Regions from separate parts of the Trinickia violacea genome, predicted to be linked through region 2. Evidence: riboswitches for the same ligand, from Rfam matches in the RefSeq annotation. Region 2 holds a riboswitch; the other holds the start of a gene.
What was found. Region 2 has a riboswitch for thiamine pyrophosphate ahead of FAZ95_RS19875 (FAD-dependent oxidoreductase). Riboswitches for the same ligand answer to the same signal wherever they lie in the genome.
Positions count from the first base shown of each region.

Region 1: another riboswitch for thiamine pyrophosphate. It lies ahead of thiC (phosphomethylpyrimidine synthase ThiC); the one in region 2 lies ahead of FAZ95_RS19875 (FAD-dependent oxidoreductase).

Region 1 is NZ_CP040077.1:1,816,682-1,824,290, forward strand. It holds gene FAZ95_RS08205 (DMT family transporter) at 1-495, opposite strand, end outside; gene FAZ95_RS08210 (L-lactate permease) at 779-2,380, opposite strand; gene FAZ95_RS39245 (hypothetical protein) at 2,592-3,086, opposite strand; gene thiC (phosphomethylpyrimidine synthase ThiC) at 3,278-5,209, opposite strand; TPP riboswitch at 5,281-5,408, opposite strand; gene FAZ95_RS08225 (hypothetical protein) at 5,628-6,059, shown strand; gene FAZ95_RS08230 (DUF1223 domain-containing protein) at 6,272-7,156, shown strand; gene FAZ95_RS08235 (cytochrome b/b6 domain-containing protein) at 7,181-7,609, shown strand, end outside.
Region 2 is NZ_CP040077.1:4,338,064-4,345,672, reverse strand. It holds gene FAZ95_RS19885 (SDR family NAD(P)-dependent oxidoreductase) at 1-118, opposite strand, end outside; gene FAZ95_RS19880 (ABC transporter ATP-binding protein/permease) at 115-1,875, opposite strand; TPP riboswitch at 2,264-2,381, shown strand; gene FAZ95_RS19875 (FAD-dependent oxidoreductase) at 2,510-3,715, shown strand; gene thiS (sulfur carrier protein ThiS) at 3,739-3,936, shown strand; gene FAZ95_RS19865 (thiazole synthase) at 4,059-4,874, shown strand; gene thiE (thiamine phosphate synthase) at 4,871-5,983, shown strand; gene FAZ95_RS19855 (ABC transporter ATP-binding protein) at 6,088-6,912, shown strand; gene mlaE (lipid asymmetry maintenance ABC transporter permease subunit MlaE) at 6,909-7,609, shown strand, end outside.

The DNA.
Region 1 (7,609 bases), 2.3 Mb from region 2:
GGCGGCGCCTGCGGCGAGCGCGCTCGCCAGGGGCGTCGCGGCGCCGTTGCCGTGCGGCGCTGCAATCTGATCCCACACGAGCGTCAGCACGCCGGCGAAGCCGATCGCAAGACCTAGCGCACGCGGCGCGTTCAAGCGGTCCTTCAGCCAGACGAAGGCGACGAGCGCGCCCCAGAGCGGCGTCGTCGCATTGATGACGGACGTCACGCCCGCCGACAGCGTCAATTCGGCAAACGCGAACAGGCAAAACGGTGCGCCCGAATTGAGCACGCCGAGGATCACGAGCGGCACGGCGCGCTGTTTCAAGACGCTCAACGCTTCGCGCGGCGGCTTGCGCGCGAACAGCAAGCCGAGCAGGAAGATCGCGCCGATCGCGACACGCAGCGCCATCAGCGGCGCCACGCCGAACTCGGTCACGCCGACGCGGATAAAGAGAAATGACGCGCCCCACAGTGCGGCGAGCACCATGAGCTGGACAACGTTTTGGACTTTCATCGAGGAGGCGTATTGAAGCGATCGGGACAGGATGCGCACGCATCTTATCACCGGCTCGCCGCCGATATTTCACGCTGCGATGAAACAGCAAGAAACGGCAAAAAGCGGGCCAATTTCGCTACGAATGGGCTTGCAAAAAAACGCGCAGCCGATTGCGTGAAACGGCCGTGCCAGAAGGGTTTGCGACGGGTTGACGAGGAAGAGGGGGCCGGTCTGCGCAGTGAGTCTCGGTGAAGGGAGAATGTAGCGCAAACCGACGTGGAACGACCCGGATATTGCCGCGTCAGTGCGGCGGAATCATCCCGGTCAACACGTTCTGCTGCAGCCACACGAGGATGCCGAGCACCACCGTCAGCAGGATCGAGTGCTTGAATGTCTTCGCGAATACGAGACCTTCCTTGCCTTTGAGCTCGGTGGTCGCGACGCCGGTCGAAATGTTCTGCGGCGAGATCATCTTGCCCATCACGCCGCCCGACGAGTTCGTCGCCGCCATCAGCACCGGGTTCAGGTTCGCCTGATGCGCGGCCACCACCTGCAGATTGCCGAACAGCGCGTTGCCCGACGTATCGCTGCCCGACAGGAACACGGCGACCCATCCGAGGAACGCCGATACGAGCGGGAAGAACGCGCCGACCGAGGCCACGCCGAGACCGAGTGTGTAGTTCAGCCCCGAGTAGTTCATCAGATAGGCAAGGCCGACGATCGTCGCCACGGTGACAATGGCGATGCGCGTTTGCACCCAGGTATCGACGATCGCGTTGAAGAACTCGCGAACCGGGAGCCTGACGATGAATGCGGTGATGATCGACGCGACGAGAATCGCGGTGCCGGTCGCAAGCGGCTGGAAGTCCCAGATGGCGCCGTAGGGCGTGTTGTACAGGGTGATGTAGACCGCTTTATCGAGGCCGGGCCACGGCACCTTGATGTCGCCGATCGCAAAGATCTTCGCGATGGTCCAAACGATGACGACCGCCGAGACGACCAGCCAAGGAATCCACCCCTGCCAGCCGCCGACCTTGCCACGCACTTCGCCCACGCGATCGACATTCACTGCGAACTGCGCGTCGGCGGCCGGTTTCCAGACGCGCAAGAAGCCGATCGTGAGGATCAGCGACACGAGCGAGGACAGCACATCGGTCAGGCTGTAGTTGATGTAGTTGGACGTGACGAACTGCGTGAGCGCGAAGCTCGCGCCCGACACTAGCAGCACCGGCCAGATTCGCAGCATGTTACGAACGCCCGCGTACACGGCAATCACGTAGAACGGCAGCAGCAGCGCGAAGAACGGCAGTTGCCGGCCGACCATCTTGCCGAGCGAGTCGACGGGCAGGTGGGTGACCGCGCCGAGCACGGTGATCGGCACGCCGAGCGCGCCGAACGCGACCGGCGCGGTGTTGAAGATCAGCGTGAAGGTCAGCGCCTCGAGCGTTGGGAAGCCGAGCAGGATCAAGAGCGAACTCGTGATCGCAATCGGCGTGCCGAATCCGGAAATGCCTTCGAGCAGCGCGCCGAACGAAAAACCGATGACGACGAGCACGATGCGCCGGTCGTTCGGCAGGTTGTCGATCATCCACATGCGGAACGCCGCGAAGCGGCCGGAGCGCTGCGCGATGTTGTAGAGCACGATCGCGTTGAAGACGATCCACATCACCGGCCAGACCGCGAACACCGCGCCCGCGACGACCGAGTTGATCGCGAGGCCGACCGGAAACTGCCAGCCGGCGATCGCGATGACGAACCCCACGACGAGGCCCGCGAGCGATGCCTGCCATGCGGGCCGCCGGGCCCAGCCGAGCAGGACCAGTACGACGACGATGGGGAGGATCGCTACGATGAACGATGGCAATAGGGCATTGCCGATCGGGGTGAGCAATTGATGGAACATCTCGGCTCCTTCGTTGTTGTTCGATGCCGGTTGTGTGCCGCTGAACAGGTTTTTGGCCTGTTGGTCTCTTGGTCTTTTACCGCGCTTCCAAGCATAGAAGGCGAAGCGGCTCAGTCAAGACGGGTAAGTACGGCCTTAATGAATGCGCGGGGGAGGGATCGACGGGTGCTGGAGCGGGCCCGGTCAGCCGGCTGGACGGACGCTGCGAAGCTCAGTGGCCGTGCCACCCGCCGCCGCCATGCCAGCCGCCGCCGCCGCCATGCCAGTAGCCGCCGCCGTGCCAGCCGCCCCAGCAACAGCCGTGGCCGCCCCACCAGCCGCCGACGCCGATCGAGATGGACGGTCCTCCCCAATACGGGTAGCCGTAGTAGGCGGGGTAGGCCGGGTACGCCGGATAGTACGCGGGGTACGCCGGATAGTACGCGGGGGCTGCGTAGTAGTAGCTGCTTGGAACATCCGCGACGGCGTACTGCGCGGGCGGTGCCTCCGCATAGGCGGAGGCCGGCGGAGGAGGCGGCTGGTTCGGCGGCGGAGGATGGGCTGCGGCGCTCGGCGGGGGCGCGACCGGCACCGCTTGCTGCGTTGCGGCAGCGGGCACGGTCGGATAGTAGTAGCCGCCGTATGGATCGTATCCGTAGGGTCCGTAGTAGCATCCGGCCAGCGACACGGCGCCGGCAAGTGCCGTCGCGGCTAATTTGACACTCATGACACGCGCTTCCTTGAATCGAAACGTCCCGCTGACCTGGCGCGAGGCGGACGTCGTGCGAGCACTGTACGCCAATGCCGCAGCGGCGGCACGGCGTGCCGGTTACGGATCGTTTCAAGCGTGCGTGCATAAGCAGCAAAAAGCCCGCACGAGGCGGGCTTGTTGTCTCAGCTCGGTTCAAGCGGCAGCGTTCACTGCTTCTGATAGATCTCCGAGCCGCTCTTGACGAACTCGACGGCTTTCACTTCCATGCCTTTCTTGAGCGCCACGTCCTCCGTGATGCCCTGGGCAGCCGCGAACTCGCGCACGTCCTGAGTGATCTTCATCGAGCAGAAGTGCGGGCCGCACATCGAGCAGAAGTGCGCGACCTTCGCCGAATCCTTCGGCAGCGTTTCGTCGTGGAATTCGCGCGCCTTGTCCGGATCGAGGCCGAGGTTGAACTGGTCTTCCCAGCGGAACTCGAAGCGCGCTTTCGACAGCGCGTTGTCGCGCACTTGCGCGCCAGGATGGCCTTTCGCCAAGTCCGCCGCGTGGGCCGCGAGCTTGTACGTGATGATGCCTTCCTTCACGTCGTCCTTGTTCGGCAGGCCGAGGTGCTCCTTCGGCGTCACGTAGCAAAGCATCGCGGTGCCGAACCAGCCGATCATCGCCGCGCCGATGCCCGACGTGATGTGGTCGTAGCCCGGGGCGATATCGGTGGTGAGCGGCCCGAGCGTGTAGAACGGCGCCTCGTCGCACCAGTCGAGCTGCCGATCCATGTTCTCTTTGATGAGCTGCATCGGCACGTGGCCCGGGCCTTCGATCATCACCTGCACGTCGTGCTTCCATGCGATCTGCGTGAGCTCGCCGAGCGTCTTCAATTCGCCGAGCTGGGCTTCGTCGTTGGCGTCGTAGATCGAGCCGGGACGCAGGCCGTCGCCGAGCGAGAAGCTCACGTCGTAGGCCTTCATGATTTCGCAGATGTCTTCGAAGTGCTCGTAGAGGAAGCTTTCTTTGTGATGCGCGAGGCACCACTTCGCCATGATCGAGCCGCCGCGCGAGACGATGCCGGTCATGCGGTTCGCCGTCAGCGGCACATAGCGCAACAGCACGCCCGCGTGGATCGTGAAGTAGTCGACGCCTTGCTCGGCCTGTTCGATCAGCGTGTCGCGGAAGATTTCCCAGGTCAGGTCTTCGGCCTTGCCGTTGACCTTTTCCAATGCTTGATAGATCGGCACCGTGCCGATCGGCACCGGGCTGTTGCGGATGATCCATTCGCGCGTTTCGTGGATGTGCTTGCCCGTCGACAGGTCCATCACCGTGTCGCCGCCCCAGCGGATCGCCCACGTCATCTTGTCGACTTCCTCGCCGATGGAGGAGGTCACCGCTGAATTGCCGATGTTCGCGTTGATCTTCACGAGGAAGTTGCGGCCGATGATCATCGGTTCGCTTTCCGGGTGATTGATGTTCGCGGGGATGATCGCGCGGCCGCGCGCCACTTCCTCGCGCACGAACTCAGGGGTGATCTCGGTGAGCGCGTTCGGGCCGAAGGCCGCGGCGCCGAACGCCTGGCCCGGGTGCTGGCGGCCCATCATCGCGGCGAGCTTCGCGCCGTTCGGGCCGCTCGCCTTGAGGCTCTCGAGGTACTCGGCGCGGCGCTGGTTCTCGCGGATCGCGATGAACTCCATTTCCGGCGTGATGATGCCGCGGCGCGCGTAATGCATTTGCGACACGTTGGCGCCCGCTTTGGCGCGGCGCGGCGTGCGGTGCAGGCCCGGAAAACGCAGTTGCGCGGTGGCCGGATCGGCCGCGCGCTCGCGTCCGTACTCGCTCGTCAGGCCCGGCAGCGTTTCCGTGTCGCTGCGCTCGTCAATCCAGTTCTCGCGCAATGCGGGAAGACCCCGGCGTACATCAATCTTATTTTTGGGATCAGAATACGGGCCAGAAGTGTCGTACACGTAGATGGGGGGATTCTTTTCCCCGCCGAAGGCAGTCGGCGTATCGGCCTGAGAGATTTCGCGCATCGGCACCTGAATGTCGGGGCGCGATCCGGTCACATAGACCTTTCGGGAGTTCGGCAACGGCTCGACGGCGGCAGCATCCACGTGCGCGTCGGCGGAAATGAATTTGGGGTTGGCGTTCATGCATATCTCCTGATGTGGGTTGCTAAGCAGGAGACGAGAGGAAGGTAGGGCAGGTTTGGCGCGGTGAACTGCGGTGAAGCCCTTACGCATCCCTGCGCTGGCATTATCCAGATCAGGTTCAAAGGGTATTTCTCACCCGCGCAACGCCATTGCTATGAACTATCAGCTCTAGCGCAACACAGGACCCCCGCGTTAGCAGCGCACAAGATACACCGGGTCGCCGCAGGTTGGCAACCGGCAATCTTGTAAGTGTGGAAGCGCGACGGTTGGATGTCTTCAGAGTTTTGATGCGGTACCGATAAACAGTTGTGAACAACCATTCAGCCGCCAAGCGGCATTCAACCGGGAGTCCATGATGCGCGTGCGTACCTTTCACCCCACGACCCTGATCGCCACGGCTTTGTGTGCGGCGGCTGCCGTGACAATGCCGATGCTGGCGGCGGCCGGCCCGACGAGCGGATCCGGCGGCACTATCACGTTTATCGGCAGCATCGTCGAGCCGGGTTTCGACATCAGCAGTGCGCCGATCGGGCCGGCCGCGAAGGGGGGCGCGCTGGAGGCGATCCGCACGAGCAACGGCGTGCAGCTGACGTTCGCGGCGCCGAATGGCGGGGTGCCGGGCGCGGACGTGTCGTTCGTCGCGAACGACGCCGCGCGCTCGACGATCGGACCCAACGTCAAGGACGATGTTGTGACGCGCTTCGTCGACCCGAAAGGGCGAGCCTTTCCGTGGCAGCCGGGCGGGAGCTATCACCTGAGCCCCGAGGGTGGGGTGCTGTCGTTGACGGTGCCGCACGGTGGTCCGCAGACCGCCGCCAAGCCGGTCACGATGGTCATGAGCTATAACTGACCGGGCGGCGATCCGAGGGCGGCCATCCGTCGGGCGGCGCTCCGCGGGGCGGCCATCCGACGGGTGCCGCACCTCGGGGCGGGCCTCCGAGGTGCGGCTGTCCGGGGGGCGCCGTCCGCGCGGTCGTCCCCTTTTTAAAAATATCGCCGGCGCTGTCATCTCTTTTGCGTGCGCTCGACTAACGTACATTTCGTAGGTCGAGGAGCAGCATCATGCACACTAGGACACGCACGACAACGATATGGCGGTGGGCGGCATGGGCGATCGCGCTGCCGCTTTCGCTCGGCGCAAACGGACTCGCTCTGGCAGGCGTCGCGTGCAGCGCGCACAGTCCCGCGCATCGCGTCGCGCTCGTCGAGCTTTACAGCAGCGAAGGATGCAGCAGTTGCCCGCCGGCCGATCGCTGGCTCAGTCAATTGCATGGCGGCAGCCCGGGCGCGGACATCGTGCCGTTGGAGTTGCACGTCGACTACTGGAACCGCCTCGGCTGGACCGATCGCTTCTCGCAGCATCGCTTCACCGAGCGGCAGGAGAATCTCGCCGCTTTTGCGGGCGGCCATCTGATCTATACGCCTGAAGTGTTTGTCGCTGGCCGCGAATTGCGCGACTGGGGCGCGTCGGACTTCGACGGGCGTCTTCGCGAACTGGCGGCTCAGCCCGCGCAAGCCGATGTGGCGATTCGCCTTGCGCCGGTTACGCCTGGCGCGGCGAGTCAGGCGGGCGGGGCGAGCGGCGCGGGTTCAGGGGCCGCGGCCGCGGTGAATCCGCAAGGGCTCGGCGTCGACGCGCAATTCACCGCGCGCTCGACTGCGCCGCGCACGCTGAACGCCTACGTCGCGGTCTATGAGAATCAGCTCAGCTCGCAGGTCGACGCGGGCGAGAACCATGGCGCGACGCTGCATCACGACCGCGTCGTGCGCGCATGGCTCGGGCCGGTGCCGCTCGTCGGCGGCGTCGCGCGGATTCGGCGCAACGTCGTGGTTGCCGCGGACGCCAGCGATACGGCGTCGCCCGGCCGCTTCGGCGTCGCCGCGTTCATCGAGGACGCGGCGACCGGCGACGTGTTGCAAGCCGCCGATCTGCCGGCTTGCCGTTAACTTCGGCCGACATGGGAGGCCACGATGTCCACATCGCATGCTCGCGCGAGACCCGCCGAGACGCTGCACCAACGGCGCGACGCGCCCGTTCATCCGGCCTGGGTCCGCATCACGCACTGGCTCAACGCGCTCGCCGCGATCACGATGATGCTTTCGGGCTGGCAGATCTACGACGCGTCGCCGATCTTCTCGAGCTTCATGTTCCCGCCCAAGTTCGCGCTCGGCGGCTGGCTCGGCGGCGCGCTGCAGTGGCACTTCGCGGCGATGTGGCTGCTCCTCTTCAACGGGATCGTTTATCTCGTGCTGAACGTCGCGAGCGGCCGTTTCTTTCGCACGTTCTTTCCGCTTTCGCCGCGCGCGGTGATCCGCGATCTCGCGAGCGCGCTGACCGGCAAGCTGTCGCACGCGGATCTGCGCCACTACAACGCGGTGCAGAAGCTCGCTTACCTGGTC
Region 2 (7,609 bases):
CGATTCCGGAGCCCGCGCCGGTAATCAGGACGACGCGATCGAACGCGGAGGCGCCGCGGGCTTCGACCGCGGTCTCCCCGAGCGGGCGCTCGCCGGCAGGCCCTCCGGGCGCGTTCATGCGACGGCGCGCTCGGCTGAGCGCTCGATCTCGAGCGTCTCATCATGGAATGCCGCGAGCGATTCGCGATGCGCGATGCTCACGATCGCCGCCTTCGGCAGCCGCTCGTTGAAGAGGTGATAGAGGCGCGCTTCGTTTTCGGCATCGAGCGCGCTCGTCGCTTCGTCGAGGAACAGGTAGTCGGGCTTGTGGAGCAGCACGCGCGCGCCCGCGAGACGCTGCTGCTCGCCTGGCGAGAGCACGCGCTGCCAGTGCGCCGACTCGCCGAGGCGATCGACGTAATCGTCGAGGCGGCACACGCGTAGCGCCTCGCGGCACTCGTCATCGGTGAAGGTATCGGCTGGCGACGGATACGCGAGCGCCGCCTTCAACGTGCCGATCGGCAGATAGCTCTGCTGCGGGATGAACATCATGCGCGCGTCGACGGGCGCGTCGATCGCCCCGTCGCCGAACGGCCAGAGGCCCGCGAGGGCTCGCATCAGCGTGCTCTTGCCCGCGCCCGACGGTCCGCGCACGAGCCAGCGCGAGCCCGGCTTGATCGCGACGCTGCCGATCGTCGTGAGCTCGGTGCCGTTGGGCAGCGCGAGCTTCAGGCCGTCGGTGGTGAGCGCGTTCGAATCGACGTAGTGCAGGTTGATGCCGCCGTGCTCGGTGGCGGGCAGGATCGATTCCTTCAGGTGCGTCGCGCCCATCACGCGCTTGAATTCGCGCAGACGGTTCGCGGTGGCGCGCCACTCGACCAAAGTCGAGTAACTGTTGATGAACCAGGAGAACGAATCGCTGACGGTGCCGAAGGCATTCTGGATCTGCATCAGCACGCCGAACGTGAACGCGCCGGCGAAATAGCGGGGCGCCGCCACGACGATCGGAAAGATGATGGCGATCTGGCCGTAGAAGCTCAGCACGAAGCTCAGGCGCTTGGTGTACTTCATCACGCGCCACCAGTTATCGCGAATGCGCTGGAAGACATTGCCCGCGACGGCTCGCTCGGTCGCTTCGCCATCGTAAAAGGCAATCTGCTCGGCGTTTTCGCGCACCCGAATCAGGCCGAAGCGGAAATCCGCCTCAACCTTCTGTTGCTGATACGTGATCGAGACGAGCGGGTGGCCGAGCTTGTAGATGACGTACGAACCGCCCAGCGCATAGAGCGCGGCAACCCAGACCATGTAGCCGGGAATGACGATCGGCATGCCGCCGAGCGTGACGGTCAGCGCGCCTGCGAGTCCCCAGAGGATGGTCACGAACGAGATGAGTGTCACGACCGTCGACAGCAAATCGAGCGACAGCGCCAGCGTGCTGGTCGCAAACGACTGAAGGTCGTCGCTGATACGTTGGTCGGGGTTGTCGGCAAGGCGGTCACGCTCGATCCGGTAGAACGCGGCATCGCCGAGCCATTCTTCGAGGAAGCGCTGCGTGAGCCACTGGCGCCAGCGGAACCCGAGCATCTGGCGCAGGTACCGGCCGTACACGAACAGGATGATCAACGCGAACACGATGACCGTGAAGACGATCATCAGGTGCGGGAACTCGTGGACGTTCTTGGCCTGCAAGGCGTTGTAGAACTCGCCGTTCCAGGTGTTGAACTTCACGTTCAGCCAGACGCTGGTGAGGTTGATCGCGATGATCGTGATCAACAATCCCCACGCGATCTTCCATTCTTCGGACACCCAATAGGGCTTGATCAGGCTCCACGCGGAGATCTTGTCTGAATCTCGCGGCACGCCGCTTGGCGAGGACTTGGAAAGGGTTGGGTTCATGAGCTTCCCGATGTAGTGCCGGCTCACGGCAATGGCGACGCGTGCCGCACGAAGGCGGCACGAAACGCCTGATTTTTGCGTGAGCCTCTTAAAAGAGTCTTAACGGTCCTGGCGAGCGGGTCCGGCTGGGTGGACAGACGCAAGGCTTGACCGTGCCGGGCTCGAGTGCGCGCCGGTTACGCGTCCGATGCACGCGTCTGTGCTCACGGCATTGTGCCAGACAGTCGCGCCTGTCTTAATAACGTTCGCGGACTATCGTTACAGGGTGTTCCGGCCGCTTTGGGGGAGGGTAAGAAATTGGGGCAAGTTATCTCATTTTGTTGACCTGGCCCCGGGGTACGGGACATTCCCGTTTGCGGCGGTTTCGCCTTTTATGGTCTAATGGCCGTCGACGAAACAGGGGTGCTTTGCATGCGGGCGGCACGGTAATACCGCGGTAAGGCTGAGAGAGACCCTTTGCACCCGATCCGGGTAATACCGGCGCGGGAAGTTTCCGGAAGCCCCCTTGGCTTCCATTGGATTTCGATTCCCGCCGGGCTGCGTCCACCCTATGTGGGCCTAACGTCCGGCCGGCCTTACCCGCCGGTTTCGTCCTTGGGTACGTGCGTTTTGCCGTACAGAAAGGATCGATCCGATGAGCGTTCAATCTTCAGTTGTTTCCTCGAAAGCCGTTTCAAGCCGCCCGGATTTCGCCGTGCTCGGCGGCGGGCTGTGCGGTCGTTTGCTGGCTTGGCGGCTCGCGGGCGAAGGTCATAGCGTGGCGCTTTATGAGCGTGGCGATGCGGCGGGCTCAGGCGCGGCTGCCTGGGTCGCGGCGGCCATGCTCGCGCCGCTCGCCGAAGCGGCGAGCGCCGAGCTGCTGATCACCGAGCTTGGCGCCGAGTCGCTCGACGCGTGGCCCAAGCTGCTCGCTCAATTGCCTGAACCGGTCTACTTCCAGCGCAACGGTACGCTCGTCGTCTGGCATCACTCCGACCGCGCCGAGGCGTCTCTGTTCGAGCGGCGCGTGCGCGCGAATGCGCCGGCGCCGCTGTTCGACGGCGGGTTTTTGACGCTTTCCGGCGCGCAGGTCGACGAGGCCGAGCCGGCGCTCGGCGGACGCTTTCACCAAGGATTGCTGCTGCCGCGCGAAGGGCAGCTCGACAATCGCCAAGTGCTTTCCGCGCTGGCCGCAGGTCTTTCCGAGCGCGGCGTGGCGACGCACTGGAATACGAGCGTCGACGAGCGCGCGTTGCCGGACGCGCGCATCACGATCGATTGCCGCGGACTCGGCGCGAAGCCGGTGCTGCCCGCATTGCGCGGCATTCGCGGCGAAGTGGCGCGCATCCACGCGCCCGGCATCGGGCTCTCGCGGCCGGTGCGGTTGCTGCACCCGCGCTATCCGCTCTACATCGCGCCGAAGCAGAACGACATCTACGTGATCGGCGCGACCGAGATCGAAGGCGAAGACATGTCGCCCGTCAGCGTGCGCTCGGCGCTCGAGTTGCTGAGCGCGGCGTTTTCGGTGCACCCCGGCTTCGGCGAAGCTCGCATCCTCGAATTGAATTCGCAGTGCCGTCCGACGCTGCCGGACCATCGTCCGGCGATCACGTGGGATGGCGCGACGACGCTATCGGTGAACGGCCTCTACCGGCACGGCTACATGATCGTGCCCGAAGTCAGTGCATGCGCGGCGCGGCTCGCGGGTGCGCTGCTCGAAGCGCGCATCGCCGATGCCGACGCGTTCGCCGAATGGCGCGCCAACGATCGCTGGGCGCCGATGCTGCACCAGCGGAGCGTTGCCGGTCCCTTTGGGGGATCGAACGCGTCCGAGCGGACGATGCCGCGCGCCGAAGCCTGAACCCGACTCAGATTCAGAAAGCCATGGATATCCAGATCAATCAAAAGCTGCTGTCGCTGCCGGAAGGCGCGAGCATCGCCGACGCGCTCGCCGCGTTCGGCGCGCGCCCGCCGTTCGCGGTCGCGCTCAACGGCGACTTCGTCGCGCGCGCGCAGCATGCGGCGCGCGCGTTGCAGGCGGGCGACAAGCTCGACGTCGTCCAACCCGTTGCCGGCGGCTGACGCGGCCGGATAACAACGACCATTCGACCATTCGCTCTTACTGTTGCCTCATTGGTTCGAGCGGCTGCGCAATCGACGCCTCGATCGACCGCAGTCCGCCGCCTGAGCCCAAGGATTCTCCGATGACTTCCAACCTCGCCGCCGATTCGCTGACGCTGTACGGCGAAACTTTCGCGAGCCGCGTGCTGCTCGGCACGTCGCGCTATCCGTCGCTGCAGTCGCTGTCCGATTCGATCGCGGCCGCGAAGCCCGGCATGGTCACGGTGGCGCTGCGCCGCCAGATGAACGCCGATACTGCCGAAGCCGGCTTCTTTGATTTGCTCAAGCGCCACGGCGTGCCGCTCCTGCCGAACACGGCTGGCTGCCAGAGCGTCGCCGAAGCGGTGACGACGGCGCAGATGGCGCGCGAAGTCTTCGAAACCGATTGGATCAAGCTCGAGCTGATCGGCGACGACTACACGCTGCAGCCCGATCCGATCGGCTTGGTCGAAGCGGCGGCGAAGCTCGTCAAGGACGGCTTCAAGGTGCTGCCGTATTGCACGGAGGATCTCGTGATCGGCCGGCGTCTGCTCGACGCGGGCTGCGAGGCGCTGATGCCGTGGGGCGCGCCGATCGGAACGGGCAAGGGCGTCGTCAATCCGTATGGGCTGCGCGTGCTGCGCGAGCGTCTGCCGGACGTGCCGCTGATCGTCGACGCCGGGCTTGGCGTGCCCTCGCATGCGTGCCAGGTGATGGAGTGGGGTTTCGATGGCGTGCTGCTGAACACGGCCGTGTCGCAGGCGACGCATCCGCCCGTGATGGCGCGTGCGTTCGCGCAGGCCGCCGAGGCAGGGCGCAGCGCTTATCTGGCCGGTCCGATGGCCGAGCGCGACAGCGCGCAGGCGAGCACGCCGGTGGTCGGCATGCCGTTCTGGCATCACGCGGGGGGCTCGGCATGAGGACCTTATCGTTTCCCGATCGCGAAATCTTCTGGCCGCCCGCTGACGAATTGACCGAAGCCGCGGAGCGCATCCGCGCGCGGCTCGGCGATTGGCCGGCCGCGAACGCGCCGTGGCGCATTTGCCTGATCGCCCCGGATGAACCGCGCGCCGGCGATCTCATCGTTTTCACCGAACAGAAGGCAGGCGCTCCTGGTCACACCGGCAGCCTCGACCACTGGCTCGCGAACGGCGCGGGCGTGATCGAGGCGGCTTCCGGCGACGTGACGCTGCGTCTCGGCGAGGTCCGTTACGCGCTGGAAAGCGCGGGCCCGCTCGCCGAGGATTGGCTCGCCGCGCTCGCGGGCTTCCTCGACTGCGGCTTTGAAGCGCACGACGCGCTCGTGCTCGCACTAGCGTGGCGCGACGGCGACGAAACGCGCGCCGACGACGCCTGGCCGGTCGATCTGTCCCGCTTTCCGCGCGTCGCCGGCTTGCCGGCGGCGCCGACGCCCGCGTTCCCGCGTTGTCCCGAGCGGCTCGGCCTCTATCCGGTGCTGCCGAGTGCCGATTGGGTCGAGCGCGTGCTGGACTACGGCGTGAAGACCACCCAATTGCGTTTGAAGCGCGCCGAGCCCGACGTCCTGGCTGCCGAAATCTCACGCTGCGTGACGGCGGGCCGCGAGCACGACGCCCAGGTTTTCATCAACGATCACTGGCGCGAAGCGGTCGCGGCGGGCGCTTACGGCGTGCATCTCGGCCAGGAGGACGTCCATACGGCCGATCTCCAGGCGATCGCGGCAGCCGGCCTGCGCCTCGGCCTGTCGACGCACGGTTATTACGAGATGCTGACCGCGCTTCACTTCAAGCCGAGCTACATCGCGCTCGGCGCGGTCTTCCCGACCACCACGAAAGTGATGCCGACCGCCCCGCAGGGCTTGGCGAGGCTCGCCCGCTACGTGCGCTTGCTCGAGGGCGTCGTGCCGCTCGTGGCGATCGGCGGCATCGACGGCGCCGTGCTGGCCGACGTGCTCGCGACGGGCGTCGCCAGCGCGGCGGTCGTGCGCGCCGTGACCGAGGCTGCGGACCCCGCCGCGGCGGTCGTTGCGTTGCAGCAAAAATTCGCGTAATAATCGATTGTCATGATCGCAGTTAAAAGGTAGGGGGCGCACGGCGACAACATTTGCGTGAAGGCCCTATAATTCGCCTTCCGCGTAAAAGGACTGTCAGCTACGTGCCTTCTCCTTCCGAGACCCTTCTCGAGCTTCGCAACGTCGATTTCGGCTACAACGACGGCCGGCTCGTCCTGTCGAACCTGAACATGCGCTTCCCGCGCGGTCAGGTCGTGGCGGTCATGGGCGGCTCCGGCTGCGGCAAGACCACGGTGCTGCGGCTGATCGGCGGCCTCGTGCGTGCGCGCCGCGGCGACGTGCTGTTCCAGGGCCAGAACGTCGGCAAGCAGACCCGCGAGGGCCTCTACGCGCTGCGCCGCAAGATGGGCATGCTGTTCCAGTTCGGCGCGCTTTTCACCGATATGTCGGTGTTCGAGAATGTCGCCTTCGCGCTGCGCGAGCACACCGATCTCCCCGAAGAGCTGATCCGCGACCTGGTGTTGATGAAGCTCAACGCCGTCGGCCTGCGCGGCGCGCGCGATCTCGCGCCGTCGGAGATTTCGGGCGGCATGGCGCGGCGCGTGGCGCTCGCTCGCGCGATCGCGCTCGACCCCGAGCTGATGATGTACGACGAGCCGTTTGCCGGCCTCGACCCCATTTCGCTCGGCATCACCGCGAACCTGATCCGCACGCTGAACCAGGCGCTCGGCGCGACGTCGATCCTCGTCACGCACGACGTGCCGGAATCGTTCGCGATCGCCGATTACGTCTACTTCCTCGCGAACGGCGCCGTGCTCGCGGAGGGCACGCCCGCGCAGCTGCGCGAATCGACCGACCCGACGGTGCGCCAGTTCATCGACGCCGCCCCCGACGGCCCGTTCAAGTTCCATTACCCCACTCAAACGTCGCTGGCGGCGGATTTCGGCGTCGGCGGAGGGCAGGCATGATCAGCGCAATCGGACGCTCGGTGATCGGCGGCGTGGAGAAGGCCGGCTACGCGGCGCGCATGTTCCTGCGGCTCGTGCTCGAATTCTTCCCGCTTCTGCGCCGGCCGCGTCTTGTCACAAAGCAGATCCACTTCGTCGGTAACTATTCGCTCGTGATCATTGCGGTCTCGGGACTGTTCGTCGGCTTCGTGCTCGGCTTGCAGGGGTACTACACGCTGAACCGCTACGGGTCCGAGCAGGCGCTTGGCCTGCTGGTCGCGCTGTCGCTCGTGCGCGAGCTCGGGCCGGTTGTCACGGCGCTCCTGTTCGCGGGCCGGGCGGGCACCTCGCTCACCGCCGAAATCGGCTTGATGAAGGCGGGCGAGCAGCTGACGGCGCTCGAAATGATGGCCGTCGATCCGCTCAAGACCGTGATCGCGCCGCGCATGTGGGCGGGCATCATCTCGATGCCGATCCTCGCCGCGATTTTCAGCGCAGTCGGCATCTTCGGCGGCTACGTGGTCGGCGTGATCATGATCGGCGTCGATTCCGGCTCGTTCTGGTCGCAGATGCAGGGCGGGGTGGACGTGTGGCGCGACGTTGGCAACGGCGTCATCAAGAGTGTCGTATTCGGTTTCGCGGTGACGTTTGTTGCGCTCTTCCAGGGCTACGAAGCCAAGCCGACGCCGGAAGGCGTCTCGCGCGCGACGACCAAGAC